DNA from 2 places in the Rubrivivax gelatinosus IL144 genome. Region 2 is predicted to be linked to the other one. Evidence: riboswitches for the same ligand, from Rfam matches in the RefSeq annotation. Region 2 holds a riboswitch; the other holds the start of a gene.
What was found. A riboswitch is a leader RNA that binds a small molecule or an ion and turns the genes downstream of it on or off. The one in region 2 is predicted to bind glycine.
Positions count from the first base shown of each region.

Region 1: it holds a riboswitch for glycine, as region 2 does, so the genes downstream of both, RGE_RS14105 (branched-chain amino acid ABC transporter substrate-binding protein) here and gcvT (glycine cleavage system aminomethyltransferase GcvT) in region 2, are expected to answer to the same signal.

Region 1 covers NC_017075.1:3,065,540-3,074,300, reverse strand. Annotated here, with positions in the region: gene RGE_RS14140 (ATP-binding protein) at 1-961, shown strand, start outside; gene RGE_RS14135 (UPF0149 family protein) at 966-1,583, opposite strand; gene RGE_RS14130 (formate--tetrahydrofolate ligase) at 1,768-3,441, shown strand; gene RGE_RS14125 (helix-turn-helix transcriptional regulator) at 3,467-4,486, shown strand; gene RGE_RS14120 (2-dehydropantoate 2-reductase) at 4,483-5,463, shown strand; gene RGE_RS23485 (DUF3149 domain-containing protein) at 5,520-5,681, opposite strand; gene RGE_RS14115 (thiosulfate oxidation carrier protein SoxY) at 5,834-6,310, shown strand; gene soxZ (thiosulfate oxidation carrier complex protein SoxZ) at 6,320-6,634, shown strand; glycine riboswitch at 6,736-6,834, shown strand; gene RGE_RS14105 (branched-chain amino acid ABC transporter substrate-binding protein) at 6,999-8,141, shown strand; gene RGE_RS14100 (NAD(P)/FAD-dependent oxidoreductase) at 8,181-8,761, opposite strand, start outside.
Region 2 covers NC_017075.1:1,642,968-1,651,728, reverse strand. Annotated here, with positions in the region: gene RGE_RS07875 (NAD(P)/FAD-dependent oxidoreductase) at 1-364, shown strand, start outside; gene RGE_RS07870 (electron transfer flavoprotein-ubiquinone oxidoreductase) at 436-2,112, shown strand; gene RGE_RS07865 (S9 family peptidase) at 2,176-4,167, opposite strand; gene RGE_RS07860 (enoyl-CoA hydratase) at 4,164-4,958, opposite strand; gene RGE_RS07855 (acyl-CoA synthetase) at 4,969-6,615, opposite strand; glycine riboswitch at 6,809-6,925, shown strand; gene gcvT (glycine cleavage system aminomethyltransferase GcvT) at 6,966-8,105, shown strand; gene gcvH (glycine cleavage system protein GcvH) at 8,124-8,498, shown strand; gene gcvP (aminomethyl-transferring glycine dehydrogenase) at 8,528-8,761, shown strand, end outside.

The DNA of each region.
Region 1 (8,761 bases), 1.4 Mb from region 2:
CCTGTCCAAGATCGAGGCCGGCCGGCTCGAGCTGCACGAACACGACTTCTCGCTGCGCGAGCTGGTGCAGCGCTGCACCGAGCAGATCGCCGAACGCGCGGCCGCCAAGTCGCTGGCGCTGCACGCCGACGTCGGCGACACGCCCGACCTGCTGCGCGGCGACTCGATGCGTCTGGCGCAGGCGCTGCTCAACCTGCTCAGCAACGCCGTGAAGTTCACCGAACGCGGCGCCGTCGCGCTCGACGTGCGCCTGCTCGAGCGCGAGGGCCCGCGGCTCAAGCTGCTGTTCACCGTCACCGACACCGGCATCGGCATCGCGCCGGCGCAGCGCGAGCAGCTGTTCTCGGCCTTCGCCCAGGCCGACGCGTCGATGGCCCGGCGCTTCGGCGGCACCGGGCTGGGGCTGGCGATCACGCGCCGGCTGGCCGAACTGATGGGCGGCGAGGTCGGCGTCGACAGCCGGCTGGGCGAGGGCAGCCGCTTCTGGTTCAGCGTGCGGCTGTCCGGCGGCAGCGCGGTGGCCGCATGCGAACGGCCGGTGGTCGACGGCGAGTCCGAGCTGCGGCGGCGTTTCGCCGGCGCGCGCGTGCTGCTGGCCGAGGACAACCCGGTGAACCAGGACGTCGGCCGCGAGCTGCTGGAGATGGCCGGGCTGCAGGTCGACGTCGCGTCCGACGGCGAGCAGGCCGCGCGCCTGGCCGTCGACGGCGACTACGCGGCGATCCTGATGGACATGCAGATGCCCGGCGTCGACGGCCTGGAGGCCACGCGCCTGATCCGCGCGCTGCCGGCGCATGCGGCGACGCCGATCGTCGCGATGACCGCCAACGCCTTCGGCGAGGACCGCCAGGCCTGCCTGGACGCCGGCATGGACGACCACGTCGCCAAGCCGGTCGACCCGGCGCAGCTGTACTCGGTGCTGCTGCACTGGCTCGGCCGCCGGGCGGCCGGGCGCAGCTGAGGCTTCAGACGGCGGCGGCGAACTCGGGGATGCGCGGCACGACGTCGGCCACGGCGCGCGACAGCTCGTCGCGTTCCAGCGGATCCTGCAGCCGTTCGCGGTCGGTGCTCGACAAGGTTTCGTCGTCACCGCCGAGCAGCGCCAGCGGCACCAGCGCCGGGCCGTAGGCCGGGTCGTCGAACAGCGGTTCCCAGGCCGCGGCGTCCAGGCCGACGGCGGCGAGGAAGCCGATGCACCAGTCCTCGGCGTCGATGATCTCGCCGTCGGCGGTCTCGGCGACGCTGAACACCGGCTGCCAGTCGTCGGGCCGCGTCTTCAGCACGCTTTCGATGGCGTGCAGATGGCGCAGCACGAGGAAGACGACGCGCTTGCGGCGCTTGCCGCTGGCGAACGGCGCCGGCCCGTCGCCGTCGCCGCCCCAGATCACCGGCATCCACTGGCGGGTGTGCAGCCGCGAGAGGCTGCCGGGGCCGACCACCAGCGCGGTCAGGTAACCGTCGAGCGCCTCGACGTTCATCGCCTCGTCGGCGGGGAGTTCCTGCAGCAGCGCGTCGAGTTCGTCGAGTTCCTCGTCGGCGAGCGGCGTGGTCTGCAGGGAAGGGTCGTATTCGGGGTAGTCCACACTAGGGATTGTCCTATGTCGCAGGCGGTTTTTGCCATTGCCGATCAAGCTGGCGGCCGTTGAACGGTGCAGGCGTCGTGCCCGCCCGACGCCCGGACCCCGGCAAACCGCTGCCGGCGGGGCAAGAAACAGGCTTCGGCAGCACAATCGCCCGCTTTGCCCGCCCCCCGTTTTCGGAGTGCCCGTGCCGAGCGACATCGACATTGCCCAGAACGCCCGCCTGCAACGCATCACCGACCTGGCCCGCGACCGCCTGGGCATCGCCGACGAGCACCTCGTGCCCTACGGCCACTACAAGGCCAAGCTGTCGCTGGACTATCTGCGCAGCCTGGAGTCGCGCCCCGACGGCAAGCTGGTGCTGGTGACGGCGATCACGCCGACGCCGGCCGGCGAGGGCAAGACGACGACCACCGTCGGCCTGGGCGACGCGCTCAACCGCATTGGCCGCAAGACCATCGTCGCGCTGCGTGAACCGTCCCTGGGCCCGGTCTTCGGCATGAAGGGCGGGGCCGCCGGCGGCGGCCACGCGCAGGTGGTGCCGATGGAGGACATCAACCTGCACTTCACCGGCGACTTCGCCGCCATCGCGCTGGCCAACAACCTGCTGGCCGCGGCGATCGACAACCACGTGCACCACGGCAACGCGCTGGACATCGACGTGCGCCGCATCGGCTTCAAGCGCGTGATGGACATGAACGACCGCGCGCTGCGCGACATCACCGTCGGCCTCGGCGGCCCGGGCAACGGCGTGCCGCGCGAGGACGGCTTCGACATCGTCGTCGCCAGCGAGGTGATGGCCATCTTCTGCCTGGCGACCTCGCTGGCCGACCTGAAGCAGCGCCTGGGCAACATCGTCGTCGCCGAGACGCGCTCTCGCCTGCCGGTGCACGCCCGCGACCTGAAGGTGCACGGCGCGATGGCGGTGCTGCTCAAGGACGCCTTCGCGCCCAACCTCGTGCAGACGCTGGAGCACACGCCGGCCATCCTGCACGGCGGCCCGTTCGCCAACATCGCCCACGGCTGCAACTCGGTGCTGGCGACGAAGACGGCGCTGAAGCTCGCCGACGTCGTCGTCACCGAAGCCGGCTTCGGCGCCGACCTGGGCGCGGAGAAGTTCCTCGACATCAAGTGCCGCAAGTCGGGGCTCAGGCCCGACGCGGCGGTCGTCGTCGCGACGGTGCGGGCGCTCAAGCACCACGGCGGCGCGGCGCTGGCCGAACTGGGCCGCGAGGCCCTGGGCGCGCTCGAGCGCGGGCTGGACAACCTGCGCCGCCACGTCGACAACGTGCGCGGCGTCTACGGCCTGCCCTGCGTCGTCGCCGTCAACCACTTCAGCGCCGACACCGAGGCCGAGCACGCGCTGCTGCGCGAGCGTGTGCAGGGCTGGGGCGTGCCGATCGCGCTGGCACGCCACTGGGCCGAGGGCGGCGCCGGTGCCGAAGACCTGGCGCGCGAGGTCGTGCGCCTGTTCGAGCAGCCGAGCACGCCGCGTTTCGTCTACGACGACGACGACACGCTGTGGGAGAAGCTGCGCAAGGTCGCGACGCGCGTCTACGGCGCGGCCGACGTCGAGGCGCCGGCGGCGGTGCGTGCGCGCATCGAGCACCTGCAGGCCGAGGGCTACGGCCGCTGGCCGATCTGCATCGCCAAGACGCAGTACAGCTTCTCCACCGACGCCAAGCGCCGCGGCGCGCCCAGCGGCCACGTGCTCGACGTGCGCGAGGTGCGCCTGGCCGCCGGCGCCGAGTTCATCGTCATGGTCTGCGGCGACGTGATGACCATGCCCGGCCTGCCCAAGACTCCGGCCGCCGAGGTCATCGACCTCACCGAGGACGGCCGCGTCGTCGGTCTGTTCTGAGCCCCGCGCCGCGGGCGCCCGAGCCATGTCCAACGCCGAACGCCTCTACAAGATCGAACGCATGATCCGCCAGCGCGGGCACGTCAGCCTGCGCACGCTGCTCGACGAACTGGAAGTCTCGCGCGCCACGCTCAAGCGCGACCTGGAGTACCTGCGCAGCCGGCTGGGCGCACCCATCGTCTACGACCGCGAGCTCAACGGCTACCGGCTCGAGGAAGCCGCGCGTGGCGCGCGCCACGAGCTGCCCGGCCTGTGGTTCGACGAACGCGAGCTGTATTCGCTGCTCGCCGCGCACCAGTTGCTGGCCAGTCTGGACGAGGACGGCACGCTGTCGCGCCACCTGCAGCCGCTGCTGGACCGCGTGCGCGAGATGATCGGCGGCGCCGAGGACAAGACGCTGATGCAGCGCGTGCGCATCGTCGCGGCGGCGCGGCGCGCGGTGCCGGCGCGCCATTTCGAACGTGTCGCCGAAGCGCTGCTCGAGCGCCGCCGGCTGCACCTGCGCTACCTGACGCGCACGCGTGGCGAGGTCGCCGAGCGCGACGTCTCGCCGCAGCGCCTGGTGCACTACCGCAACACCTGGTACCTCGACGCCTGGTGCCACCGCGCCGACGGGCTGCGCCGATTCGCGCTCGACGCGATGGAGCAGGCCGCGCTGCTCGACCAGCCGGCTTTCGAGCTGCCGCTGGAACGTGTGCAGGCCGAGATGGACACCGGCTACGGCATCTACGCCGGCGGCACGCGGCGCTGGGCGACGGTGGTCTTCGCCGCGCAGGCCGCGGCCTGGGTCGGGCGCGAGGTCTGGCACCCGCAGCAGCAGGGGCGCTGGCTGGACGACGGCCGCTACGAGCTGCAGCTGCCCTATACCGACGACACCGAACTCGTGATGGACCTGATGCGCCACGGCGGCGACGCCGAGGTGCTGTCGCCGCCCGAGCTGCGCGCCAAGGTCGCCGAACGCCTGCGTGCCGCGGCGGCGGTCTACGCCGCGTCGCCCGCTTCCGATTCCACTGCCAGCGCCGCCGCGAGCGGCTCGACGACATGAAGGTCTGCATCCTCGGCGCCGGCGCGATCGGCGGCTTCATCGGCACCCGGCTCGCGGCGCGCGGCCAGGCGAAGGTCTCGGCGCTGGCGCGCGGCGCGACGCTGGACGCGCTGCGCCGTCACGGCTGGCGGCTGCAGCAGGGCGGCGAGTCGATCCAGGCGCCGTGTGCCGCGGTCTCGGCCGACGCCGCCGAACTCGGCGTCCAGGATCTCGTCGTCATCGCCGTCAAGGGCCCGGCGCTGACGCAGGTGGCGCGCGGCATCGCGCCCTTGATCGGCCCGCAGACCGTCGTGCTGCCGGCGATGAACGGCGTGCCCTGGTGGTTCGGCCACGGCGTCGCGGCGCTCGGCGACGCCCCGCTGGAAGCGGTCGACCCGGGCGGCATCGTCGGCGCCGCGATCCCGTTCGAGACCGTGCTCGGTTGCGTCGTGCACGCCGCGGCCTTCACCTCGGAGCCTGGCCTGGTGGTGCACAAGATGGGCGCCGGGCTGATCGTCGGCGAGCCGGCCGGCGGCGCCAGTGCGCGCGTCGACACGGTGGCGGCGCTGCTGCGCGAGGCCGGTTTCGACGTCACGGCCTCGGCCGACGTGCGCCGCGACGTCTGGTACAAGCTATGGGGCAACCTGACGATGAACCCGGTGAGCGCGATCACCGGCGCCACCGCCGACCGCGTGCTCGCCGATCCGCTGGTGCGCGCCTTCTGCTCGCAGGCGATGGGCGAGGCCGCGGCGATCGGCGCGCTCGTCGGCTGCCCGATCGGGCAGACGCCGGAAGACCGGCATGCGATCACCGCCAGGCTCGGCGCCTTCAAGACCTCGATGCTGCAGGACGTCGAAGCCGGGCGGCCGGTGGAGCTCGACGCCATCGTCGGCGCGGTGCGCGAACTCGGCCAGCGCCTGGGCCAGCCGACGCCGGCGATCGACGCGCTGTTCGGGCTCGCCCGACTGTTCGCACGCGAGCGCGGCCTGTATCAATGACAACGCCGGCCCGGGGGCCGGCGTTTCGAGGGCGGCGCCGCGTGCGGCGCGGCGTTTCAGCGGCCGGCCTTGGCTTCGGCCGCGGCACGTGCGCTGTCTTCGCGCATGTGCTTCAGGAAGTAGCGGAGATAGAACGCGCCCATTCCCAGGGTGACGGCAATCACGGCCAGACTCATCAGGCCGACATCGGTGGAGAACAGGACGGTCATCGCATTCATTCGTGGGCTCCTCGGCGGGCTTGATCTGTATCGATCGGTGAAATTGGGCGCGCGACTCTTGTTAAGAAACTTGTCTTAACTCAAAGAACGAACCTGGACCTCGGACTCGGTCCAAATCAATTCCGACCCCTTCGCTTGGCCACCTCGTCGACATGAGTCCTGCACTCGGTCCCGACCTCGAACGCCGCGACACGCTGGCCGCCGGCGTGTGTGCCGCGATGCTCGCCAGTCTGGGCTTGTGGCCGCGGGCCGCCGGCGCCGCGGCCCTGCCGCCTGCCTTCGAAGCCGCCTCGCTGGCCGAGCTTCAGAGCGCGCTCGGCATCGCGACGCCGCAACCGAGTGCCGAGGTGACGCTGTCGGGGCCGGACGTCGCCGAGAACGGCGCCGCGGTCGAATTGACATTCGGCACGTCGCTTGTCAATGCGCAACGCCTGCTGTTGCTCGTGGAGCACAACCCAGCGCTTTTGTCGGCCATCTTTGAGCTGAGCGAAGCCGTCGAACCCGAATTCACCTTGCGAATCAAGATGGCCGAGTCCTCGCCGGTCTGGGCCGTCGCGACGACCTCCGACGCCCGCGTCTTTTTCGCCCGCAAGGAGATCCGCGTGACATTGGGCGGTTGCGCCGCCTGAAGGAGCCGCATGGCCGCCGCCCCGATCCTGATCCGCGCCCAGTCGCAGGGCGAGCGTGCGCTGGTGCGCGTGCTGATGGCCCACGAGATGGAGTCCGGCCAGCGCAAGGACGGCGACGGCCGGACTATCCCGGCCTGGCACATCCACGAGGTGCTGGTCACGCTGCAGGGCCGCCCGGTGCTGACGATGCGCTGGGGGCCTTCGGTGTCGAAGAACCCGTTCCTGCGCTTCGTGCTGCGCGGCGCGAAGCCCGGCGACCGCGTCGGCGTCTCCTGGACCGACACCCGCGGCGAGCGCCGCGACGCCGAGGCTGTCGTCGCCTGATGGGGCGAGAGCTTGCTGCGGGTTTCCCCGTGGTTCGCTGGCATAATCGACTACTTCTCGCTCGGCCGGTGGTGATTCCGCAGCCGGGCAGGCCAAAAGCCCGAATGGCATCGGGAGAGTCCGCGCGTTCACCCTATCGCGCGGCGCCGAAGGAGCAACCACCCCGGAAACTCTCAGGCACCATGGACCGATGCCCTGGATGAACTCTGAAGAAGCGCCGGCTGCGTGACGTCCGCCGGTGCGCCGAAGGAGCAAACGGCGCCGGGCGGCCGCTGTGAATCTCTCAGGTGACGGTGACAGAGGGGGTGACGCTGCGCAGGGGCGCGGCGCCGGCATGCCGCGACGTCCTGCTGAGAGAGTGAACATGACTGCCTTCTTCCCGCGCCTTTCCCTGCTCGCCCTGGCCTGCGTGGCCGTTTCCGCGTCGGCCGCCGAGCCGATCGTCGTCAAGATCGGCCACGTCGCCGCCCTCAGCGGACCGGCCGCCCACCTCGGCCGCGACAACGAGAACGGCGTGCGCATGGCGATCGAGGAGCTGAACGCCAAGGGCGTGCAGATCGGCGGCCGCACGGCCAAGTTCGAACTGCTGGCCGAAGACGACGGCGGCGACCCGAAGCAGGGCACCGCAGCGGCGCAGAAGCTGGTCGACAGCAAGGTCAACGGCGTCGTCGGCCACCTGAACTCGGGCACCGCCATCCCGGCCGCACGCATCTACAGCGAAGCCGGCATCCCGCAGATCGCCCCGTCGGTGACCAACCCGCGCTACACCCGCCAAGGCTTCAAGACGACCTTCCGCATGGTCGCCGACGACGCCCAGCTCGGCGGCACGCTGGGCCGCTACGCGGTGCAGACGCTGAAGGCCAAGACCGTCGCCGTCATCGACGACCGCACCGCCTACGGCCAGGGCGTGGCCACCGAGTTCGAGAAGGCCGCCAAGGCCGCCGGCGCGACCATCGTCAAGCGCGAGTTCACCAACGACAAGGCGACCGACTTCACCGGCATCCTCACCGGCATCAAGGCCGCCAAGCCCGACGTCATCTTCTACGGCGGCATGGACGCGGTCGGCGGCCCGATGCTGCGCCAGATGAAGCAGCTGGGCATCAACTCCAAGTTCATGGGCGGCGACGGCGTCTGCACCGCCGAGCTGCCGAAGCTGGCCTCGGGCCAGGTGCCCGACAACCAGGTGATCTGCGCGATCGCCGGCGGCGTCGAAGGCGCGCAAAAGCCGGTGATGGACAAGTTCAAGGCCGACTTCAAGAAGAAGTTTGGCGCCGAAGTGCAGATCTACTCGCCCTACACCTACGACGCGACGAAGGTGATGGCCGAGGCGATGGTCAAGGCCGGCTCGGCCGATCCGGCCAAGTACCTGCCGGTGCTGGCCAAGATCAGCTACCCGGGCGTGACCGGCACGATCGCCTTCGACGAGAAGGGCGACATCAAGAACGGCGCGCTGACGCTCTACACCTTCAAGGGTGGCAAGCGCGAGGAACTCGCGGTCGTGCGCTGACCGGCGCGAGGGGCGGCACCCCGGTGCCGCCCCGGGCCTTCACAGCGCCAGCGTGTCGGCCCAGATGTTCTCGGCCCAGGCCTGCGCGATGCGGGCCTCGGCGCCGTTCCAGTCAGGCGACACGCCGACCGAGGCCGGCACGGCCTTGAAGGTCTTCTCGGCGGAGTCGTAGGGGTGCACCGAGGCGACGTGCACCGCCTGCGTCGGCGACATGACGCTGTAGCAGGTGTTCATCACCAGCGGCGCCGGGTTCACCGGCTCGCCGCGCAGCAGCTGGATCACCGCTGCCGCCGCCACCTTGGCGTGCTGGTTGGCCATGTGTCCGCTCTTGGGCATCAGCGGCGCCGAAAACGTGGCGTCGCCGAGCACGTGCACGCCGGGCAGCGCCTGCGACTGCAGCGTCAGCCAGTCGACGCCGACCCAGCGCCCGTTGACCGTCACCAGCCCGGCGTCCTGCGCCAGCCGGCCGGCGCGCTGCGGCGGGATGACGTTCAGCACGTCGGCCTTCAGGTCCTCGAAGTCGAAGCGCGCCAGCCGACCGTCGACCTCGCGCAGCTCGGCGTCGGGGCGGTACTCGACGATGCCTTTCAGGTGCTCGCCGAAGGCGCGCTGGAACAGCG
Region 2 (8,761 bases):
CGTGCACCTGACGCTGGACCTGGGCGGCCAGGCGCGTTTCGGCCCCGACGTCGAATGGCTGGCGCCCGGGGCGGCGCTGGACTACGCCGTCGACCCCGGCCGCCAGGCGGGTTTCGAAGCCGACATCCGGCGCTACTGGCCGGGCCTGCCAGCCGGCGCGCTGCAGCCGGCGTACAGCGGCATCCGGCCCAAGATCTCGGGCCCCGGCGAGCCGGCGGCGGACTTCGTCGTCGCCGGTCCGGCCGAGCACGGCGTGCCCGGCGTGGTGCAGCTCTTCGGCATCGAATCGCCCGGGCTCACCGCTTGCCTTGCGCTCGCCGACGAGGTGGCCGGCCGGATTGTCCCCTGCGCGACGCAAAAATAGAACGACCGTTCGTTTTTTCGGACCCGCGCTTATAGAATGCGCGCGGCCTCACCCAGGAGACAAAGGTCAAGATGAGCCCAGAAGAAATCCTCGAGCAGTACGGTCCGCGCGAGGCGATGGAGTACGACGTCGTCGTCGTCGGTGCCGGCCCCGGCGGGCTCGCGGCGGCAATCCGGCTCAAGCAGCTGAACCCCGAACTGTCGGTCGTCGTGCTCGAGAAGGGCAGCGAACCGGGCGCGCACATCCTGTCCGGCGCGGTGATGGACCCGCGAGCGCTGACCGAACTGATCCCCGACTGGAAGGAACGCGGCGCGCCGCTGAACCAGCCCTGCGGCGAGGACGAGGTGCTGTTCCTGCACGCCAACGGCACGCACCACGAAGCGCCGTCCTGGCTGATCCCGGGCTGCCTGCACAACCACGGCAACTACATCATCAGCCTGGGCGCGGTGACGCGCTGGATGGCCGCGCAGGCCGAGGAGCTGGGCGTCGAGATCTTCCCCGGCTTCGCCGCTGCCGAGGTGCTGTACGGCGAGGACGGCCAGGTGCGCGGCGTCGCCACCGGCAACATGGGGGTCGGCAAGGACGGCCAGCCGCACGACGGCTTCCAGCTCGGCATGGAGCTGCTGGGCAAGTACACGATCTTCGCCGAGGGCGCACGCGGCCACCTGGGTCGCCGGCTGATCGAGCGTTTCGCGCTCGACAAGGGCCGCGACCCGCAGACCTACGCCATCGGCATCAAGGAGCTGTGGGAAGTGCCCGAGTCGGTCGCCAAGCCCGGCCTGGTGCTACACAGCGCCGGCTGGCCGGTCGACGAGCAGACCTACGGCGGCGGCTTCCTGTACCACATGGAAGGCAACCAGGTCGCGCTCGGCTACGTCGTCGGCCTGGACTACCAGAACCCCTGGATCAGCCCGTTCGAGGAGATGCAGCGCTGGAAGACGCACCCGGCGATCCGGCGTCACATCGAAGGCGGCAAACGGGTCGGCTACGGCGCCCGCGCGATCACCGCCGGCGGCCTGCTGTCGGTGCCCAAGCTGGTGTTCCCGGGCGGGGCGCTGGTCGGCTGCGAAGCCGGCACGCTGAACGCGGCGCGCATCAAGGGCAGCCATGCGGCGATCAAGACCGGCATGATGGCCGCCGAGGCCGCCGCCGCCGCCATCGCCGCCGGCCGCGCCGGTGACGAGCTCGACGCCTACCCGCAGGCCTTCCGCACCAGCTGGCTCCACGAGGAACTGGAGGCCAGCCGCAACTTCAAGACCTGGTTCAAGAAGGGCAACACGGTCGGCACGCTGATGACCGGCATCGAGCAGTGGCTGCTGCCCAAGCTGGGCATGAAGAGCCCGCCGTGGACCATCCACCGCCACACGCCGGACCACGCACGACTGCACGCGGCCAGCCAGGTCGAGCCGATCGCCTACCCCAAGCCCGACGGCCAGCTGACCTTCGACCGCCTGAGTTCGGTCTTCCTCAGCAACACGAACCACGAGGAGAACCAGCCGGCGCACCTGACGCTGAAGGACGCGTCGGTGCCGGTGGCGGTGAACCTGGCGCGCTACGCCGGCCCCGAGAGCCGCTACTGCCCGGCCGGCGTCTACGAGTTCGTCGCCGCGGCCGACGGCGGCGAGCGCCTGCAGATCAACGCCCAGAACTGCGTGCACTGCAAGACCTGCGACATCAAGGACCCGACGCAGAACATCGTCTGGGTCACGCCCGAAGGCGGCGGCGGGCCGAACTACGCGGGCATGTGAAGCCGCACGCGGCATGAAAAACGGCGGGCCTGGGCCCGCCGTTTTGTTTTCACGCCTGCCGGCTCAACGGTCCGCCAGCACCTGCTCGGCAAACCGCACGAAGGCGTAGAAGCGCCAGTCGGCGTTCTCCTTGCGCTGGAAGCCGTGGCCTTCGTTCTCGGCGCGCAGGTACCAGACCGGCGTGCCGTTGGCGCGCACCTGGGCGACGATCTGCTCGGCCTCGGTGTACGGCACACGCGGGTCGTTGCGGCCCTGGACGACGAACAGCGGCTTGCGGATCTTGGCCGCGTTGGACAGCGGCGAGATGCGGTCGAGGAACTCGCGCATCGCCGGGTCGCGCTCGTCGCCGTACTCGGCGCGGCGCAGGTCGCGGCGGTAGCTCTCGGTGTTCTGCAGGAAGGTCACGAAGTGCGAGATGCCGACCTCGTCGACCGAGCCGGCGATGCGGTCGGCGTAGTGCGTGGCCACCGCCAGGCTCATGTAGCCGCCGTAGCTGCCACCGGCGACCAGCACGCGCGAGGCGTCCAGCCCCGGCTGCCTGGCGATCCAGTCCAGCAGCGCGCCGATGTCCTTGACCGAGTCCTCGCGCTTGTAGCCGTCGTCCAGCGACAGGAAGGTCTTGCCGAAGCCCGACGAGCCGCGCACGTTGGGCTGCACGATGGCGATGCCCAGCTCCTGCAGCAGGTAGTTGTAGCGCCCCATGAAGCCGACGGTGGCCTGGCCTTCGGGGCCGCCGTGGATCTGGATCAGCACCGGGCGCGGGCCGGTGAAACGCGCCGGCGGGCGGTGCAGCAGGCCGGAGATCGTGCGGCCGTCGAAGCTCGTCCAGCGCACGATCTCGGCCTCGCCGAAGCGCGACGCGTCCAGGCCCGGCGGCACGTAGGGCGCGGTCCAGTCGGCGACCTGGCCGCCGGCCAGACGCAGCGAATGCAGCCGGCTCGGGCCTTGCGCGCTGTTGGTCGAGAACGCGAGTTCGTCGCCACGGCGGTCGAAGGCCGCGCTGCCGATGCTGCCGGCGGGCAGCGGCGGCAGCGCCACCTCCTTCAGCGTGCGGCCGTCGAGCAGGCGCAGCTCGTCGCGGCCCTCGACGTTGGCCTGGAAGGCGATCCAGCGCCCGTCCTCGCTGGGTGCGACGCTGCTGACGTCCCAGGGGATCTGCGACGTGAGCCGGGTGATGCGGCCGTCGGCCAGCGACAGCAGCATCAGCTCGCGGAACTCGCCGGCGCGGTCGCTGAGGAACAGCAGCCCCGAGCCGTCGGGGCGGAAGGCGACCGGGAAGTGCGAGGCCTTCGTCGTCTCGCCGGGCGCCGGCAGCACACGCCGGCGCTCGCCGCTGGCGAGGTCGACGAGCCAGGCCTCGGACTCGGTGGCCGAGACATAGCGTGTGATCGCCAGCGTGCGGTCGTCGTGCGAGATTGCGCCGCCGAACCAGCCGGCGCCGGGCAGCACGGCGATCTGGCGCCGGCCCTCGGGCGAGAGCGGGTCCATCAGCCACAGCGTCGTGTCGATCGCCGCGCGTTTGCCACTGTCGGCGGTGCGGTCCAGCGGCACGGCGCCGTAGACCAGCTTGGACGCGCCGTGCAGCCAGCCGACGGGATCGTGGCGCTGGTCGGGGTCGGTCAGCAGCGTCGCCTGGCGCGTCGCCGGGTCCAGGCGGTAGAGCTGCGTCGCCTCGTTGCCGCCGCGGCCACGCGCGAAGACGATGTAGCGGCCTTCACGCGGCTCCCAGCTCGCTTCGGCCACCGGGTCGGGTTCGGCGGTCAGGCGCTCCAGCGCGGCACCGGGCGCAACCGCGCGCCAGAGCTGCGCCGTGGCGTCGCCTTCGCCGCGGTGCAGCACCAGCATCTCGCGCCGTGTCGGGTGCCAGTCGGCGAAGCCGTGGCCGCGGAAGTCGTTGTAGCGCTGCACACGCTCGGCCAGCGACTGAGGGATCGGCGGGATGCCCTGCACGACGAGGTTGGCGTTGGGTGCGACCACCGCCTCGGGCGACGGCGCGCTGGCGCAACCGGCCAGCCAGGCGAAGGCCGCGAGCGCGGCGACGAGCGCGAATCTCATCGTGCGCCCTCCGCCCACGAGGGCTTGCGTTTGTCGATGAAGGCCTGCACGCCTTCCAGCGCCGCCGGGTCCATCATGTTGCAGGCCATCGTGCGGCCCGCGTCCTCGTAGGCCGCGGCGATGCCGGTCTCGACCTGGCGATAGAACAGCGCCTTGCCCGCGGCGATCGCGACCTGCGGCTTAGCGACGATGGCGGCGACCAGGCGCTCGACCTCGGCGTCCAGTGCTTCCGGCGCGGCGACACGGTTGACCAGGCCCTTGGCGCAGGCTTCGTCGGCGCCGATGAACTCGCCGGTGACGAGCATCTCGAAAGCCGCCTTGCGCGGCAGGTTGCGCGCCAGCGCGACGCTGGGCGTCGCGCAGAACAGGCCCAGGTTGACGCCGCTGACGGCGAACTTCGCGTCGCGCGAGGCGACCGCCAGGTCGCACATCGCGACCAGCTGGCAGCCGGCCGCGGTGGCGATGCCGTGCACACGCGCGACGACCGGCACCGGCAGCTTCTGGATCGTCAGCATCATGCGCGCGCAGGCCGCGAACAGGCGCTCGTAATAGCCCAGCGAAGGCTCGGCGCGCATCTCCTTCAGGTCGTGGCCGGCGCAGAAGGCACGGCCGGCGGCGGCAATGACGACCACACGCGCCGTCGTGTCCTCGGCGACCCGTTCCAGCGAGGCCTGCAGCGCCGCGATCATCGCCTCGGACAGCGAGTTGAAGGCCTGCGGCCGGTCCAGCGTCAGCGTGACGACGCCGCGCTCGTCCTTCTCGTGCCGCAGCAGCGGCGTCGTGTCGTTCATGACGGACTCCTCATTCGATCGCCGACGAGCTCTTGGCCCGCTGGCGCAACTGGAACTTCTGGATCTTGCCGGTGCTGGTCTTGGGGATCGCCTCGAAGCGGATCTCCTTGGGCACCTTGTAGTGCGCGAGCACGCTCTTGCAGTGCGCGATCAGCTCGGCCGCCGTGACGTCGACGCCCAGCTTCAGCTCGACGTAGGCCACCGGCGTCTCGCCCCACTTCGGGTCGGGCCGCGCGACCACCGCGCAGGCCAGCACCGCGGGGTGGCGGTACAGCGCGTCCTCGACCTCCAGCGAGCTGATGTTCTCGCCGCCGGAGATGATGATGTCCTTGCTGCGGTCGCGGATCTTCACGTAGCGGTCGGGCTCGATGACCGCCAGGTCGCCGGTGTGGAACCAGCCGCCGGCGAAGGCCTTGTCGGTCGCCGACGGGTTCTTCAGGTAGCCCTTCATGACGATGTTGCCGCGGAACATGATCTCGCCCATCGTCTGGCCGTCGGCCGGCACCTCGGCCATGGTCTCGGGGTCGAGCACCGTCATGCCTTCCTGCAGCGCGTAGCGCACGCCCTGGCGGCCGTTGAGCCGCGTCTGCTCGGACAGGTCGGCGTCGCTCCAGGCCGGGCGTTTGACGGCCACCGCAGCCGGGCCGTAGACCTCGGTCAGGCCGTAGACGTGGGTGATGTCGAAGCCGAGCCTGGCCATGCCTTCGATCATCGCCGCCGGCGGCGCGGCGCCGGCGACCATGCCGCGCACCTGCTGCGTGATGCCTTCGCGCCATTCGGCCGGCGCGTTGATGATCAGGCCGTGCACGATCGGCGCGGCGCAGTAGTGGTCGACGCCGTGCTCGCGCATCGCGTCGAGGATGGCGCGGGGCTCGACACGGCGCAGGCAGACGTGCGTGCCGCCGAGCATCGCGATCGTCCAGGGGAAGCACCAGCCGTTGCAGTGGAACATCGGCAGCGTCCACAGGTACTTCGGGAAGTGCGGCATGGTCCAGGTCGCCGCGTTGCCGACCGCGTTCAGGTAGGCGCCGCGGTGGTGGGTGACGACGCCCTTGGGGTCGCCCGTGGTGCCGCTGGTGTAGCTGACGGCGATCGCGTCCCACTCGTCGGCCGGGCCTTCCAGGCGCGCCAGCGGCGCGTGCGCGGCCAGCAGCGCCTCGTACTCCAGCGTGCCGACGCGGTCGCCGCGGCCGGTGTACTCGCTGTCGCAGACGTCAATGACGACCGGCTCGCGGCCGTGTTCGGCTTTCAGCCGCGCCAGCGCGTCGGCCATCAGCGGGCCGAACTCGCGGTCGGTGATCAGCACCGCGGTCTCGCAGTGGTTCATCTGCCAGGCCAGCAGCGGCGCGTCCAGTCGCGTGTTGAGCGTGTTCAGCACCGCGTTGACGGCCGGCACCGCGTAGTGCACCTCGACCATCTCCGGCGTGTTCGGCAGCATCACGCTGACCGTGGTGCCGCGGCCCACGCCCAGCGAACGCAGCGCCGCCGCGAGCCGGGCGCTGCGCTCGCGCACCTGGGCCCAGGTGTAGCGCCGCGCGCCGTGGATCACGGCCGGCAGGTCGCCGAAGACTTCGGCGCTGCGTTCGACGAAGCTCGTCGGCGACAGCGCCACGAAATTGGCCGCGTTGCGGTCCAGCTGCTGCTCGTAGATGTTCATGCCCGGTCTCCTGTCGGTGCGCGGCGAATGTTATGCAAGCGGCTGACACGAGGCTGCCTCGGCCCCACGTCCGCGGCGGGTGCGCGGCGCCGCAAAGGCGCTGATACACTGCGCGCCGTCAGGAGAGAGCCCGCCTAGCGCGGGCCGCCGAAGGCGCAGGGTCAGCCCGAACGCTCAGGCAAAAGGACTGGCTTTCCACCTCACTGGAGAGAGGCCGCCGATTCGAGCGAACGGCGGCCCACCGAAGGGGCAAGGACCACCGCCGGGGTGGCTTCCGAATCTCTCAGGTAAAGCGGACAGCGGGGGCACGTACGTCGGCGACAGCCGGCGGTCCGAAGACGATGCCCTCGATGGAGTCCCCCGTGACCGAGCTTCTGAAGACGCCCCTGCATGCGCTGCACCTGAGCCTGGGTGCGCGCATGGTCCCGTTCGCCGGCTACGCGATGCCGGTGCAGTACCGCGACGGCCTGATCGCCGAACACCGCCAGTGCCGCAGCGCCGCGGCGCTGTTCGACGTCTCGCACATGGGCCAGGTGCGGCTGTCGGGCGCCGACGCCGCGGCCGCGCTGGAGACGCTGGTGCCGGTGGATGTCGTCGACCTCGCGGTCGGCCGTCAGCGCTACGCCTTCTTCACCAACGAGCACGGCGGCCTGCTCGACGACCTGATGATCTCGCGCCCCGCGCCGGGCACCGGCTTCGGCGACCTGTTCCTCGTCGTCAACGCCGGCTGCAAGGACGCCGACCTGCGCCACCTGCAGACGAACATCGGCCACCGCTGCACCGTCGTCGGCATGCCCGAACGCGCGCTGCTGGCGCTGCAGGGCCCGCAGGCCGCCGACGCGCTGGCGCGGCTGAACCCGGGCGTGAAGGACCTCGTGTTCATGACCGGCGGCGTCTTCGAGCTCGCCGACGCGCCCTGCTTCGTCACGCGCTCGGGCTACACCGGCGAAGACGGCTTCGAGATCTCGGTGCCGGCCGAACGTGCCGAGGCGCTGGCCTCGGCGCTGCTGGCGCTGCCGGAGGTCAAGCCCGCCGGCCTGGGCGCACGCGACACGCTGCGCCTGGAAGCCGGGCTGTGCCTGTACGGCCACGACATCGACGAGAACACCTCGCCGGTCGAAGCCGGCCTCACCTGGGCGATCCAGAAGGTGCGCCGCCCCGGCGGCGCGCGCGAAGGCGGCTACCCCGGCGCGGCGGCCGTCGAGCGCCACCTGGCGGGCGGCGCGATGCGCAAGCGTGTCGGCCTCGTCGGCCTGGAACGTGTGCCGGTGCGCGAAGGCACGGCGATCGTCGACGCCCACGGCCACGCGCTGGGCCGCGTGACCAGCGGTACGCTGGCGCCCGGGGTCGACCGTCCGATCGCGATGGCCTATCTGCCGCAGGACCATGCCGCCCCCGAACACGAGGTCTACGCCGAGGTGCGAGGCAAACGCCTGCCGATGCGCGTGACCAAGATGCCGTTCCAACCCCACCGCTACCACCGCGGTTGAAATCTTCAGGAGAAGCCGATGACCACCATGTTCACCCCCGACCACGAATGGATCAACATCGAAGACCACGAGGCCGCGGTCGTCGGCATCACGCCGCACGCGCAGGACGCGCTGGGTGACGTCGTGTTCGTCGAGCTGCCCGAGGTGGGCCGCACGTTCAAGAAGGGCGAAGTGGCCGGCGTCGTCGAATCGGTGAAGGCCGCCGCCGACATCTACATGCCGGTCAGCGGCGAGATCGTCGAGGTCAACGAAGCGCTGCGCGACGAGCCGGCGCTAGCCAACAGCGACCCGATGGGCAGCGGCTGGTTCTTCAAGGTCCACGTCAGCGACATGGGCGAGTTCGACCAGCTGATGGACCCGCCCGCCTACGACGCGTTGCTGAAGACGCTCTGACCCCAAACCCCTCTAGCAGTCCCCCGCCCATGCTGATGTCTGCCCTTCCCACGCTCGCCGAGCTCGAGCACCACGACGAGTTCGCCGCCCGCCACCTCGGGCCCAACGAAGCCGAGGAACGGCAGATGCTGTCGGCGATCGGCGCCGCCTCGCGGCAGGCGCTGATCGAGGCGGTGGTGCCGCGTGCCATCGCCCGGCCGCAGCCGATGCAGCTGCCGGCGCCGGTGCCCGAGCACCAGGCGCTGGCCGAGCTGCGTGCGATC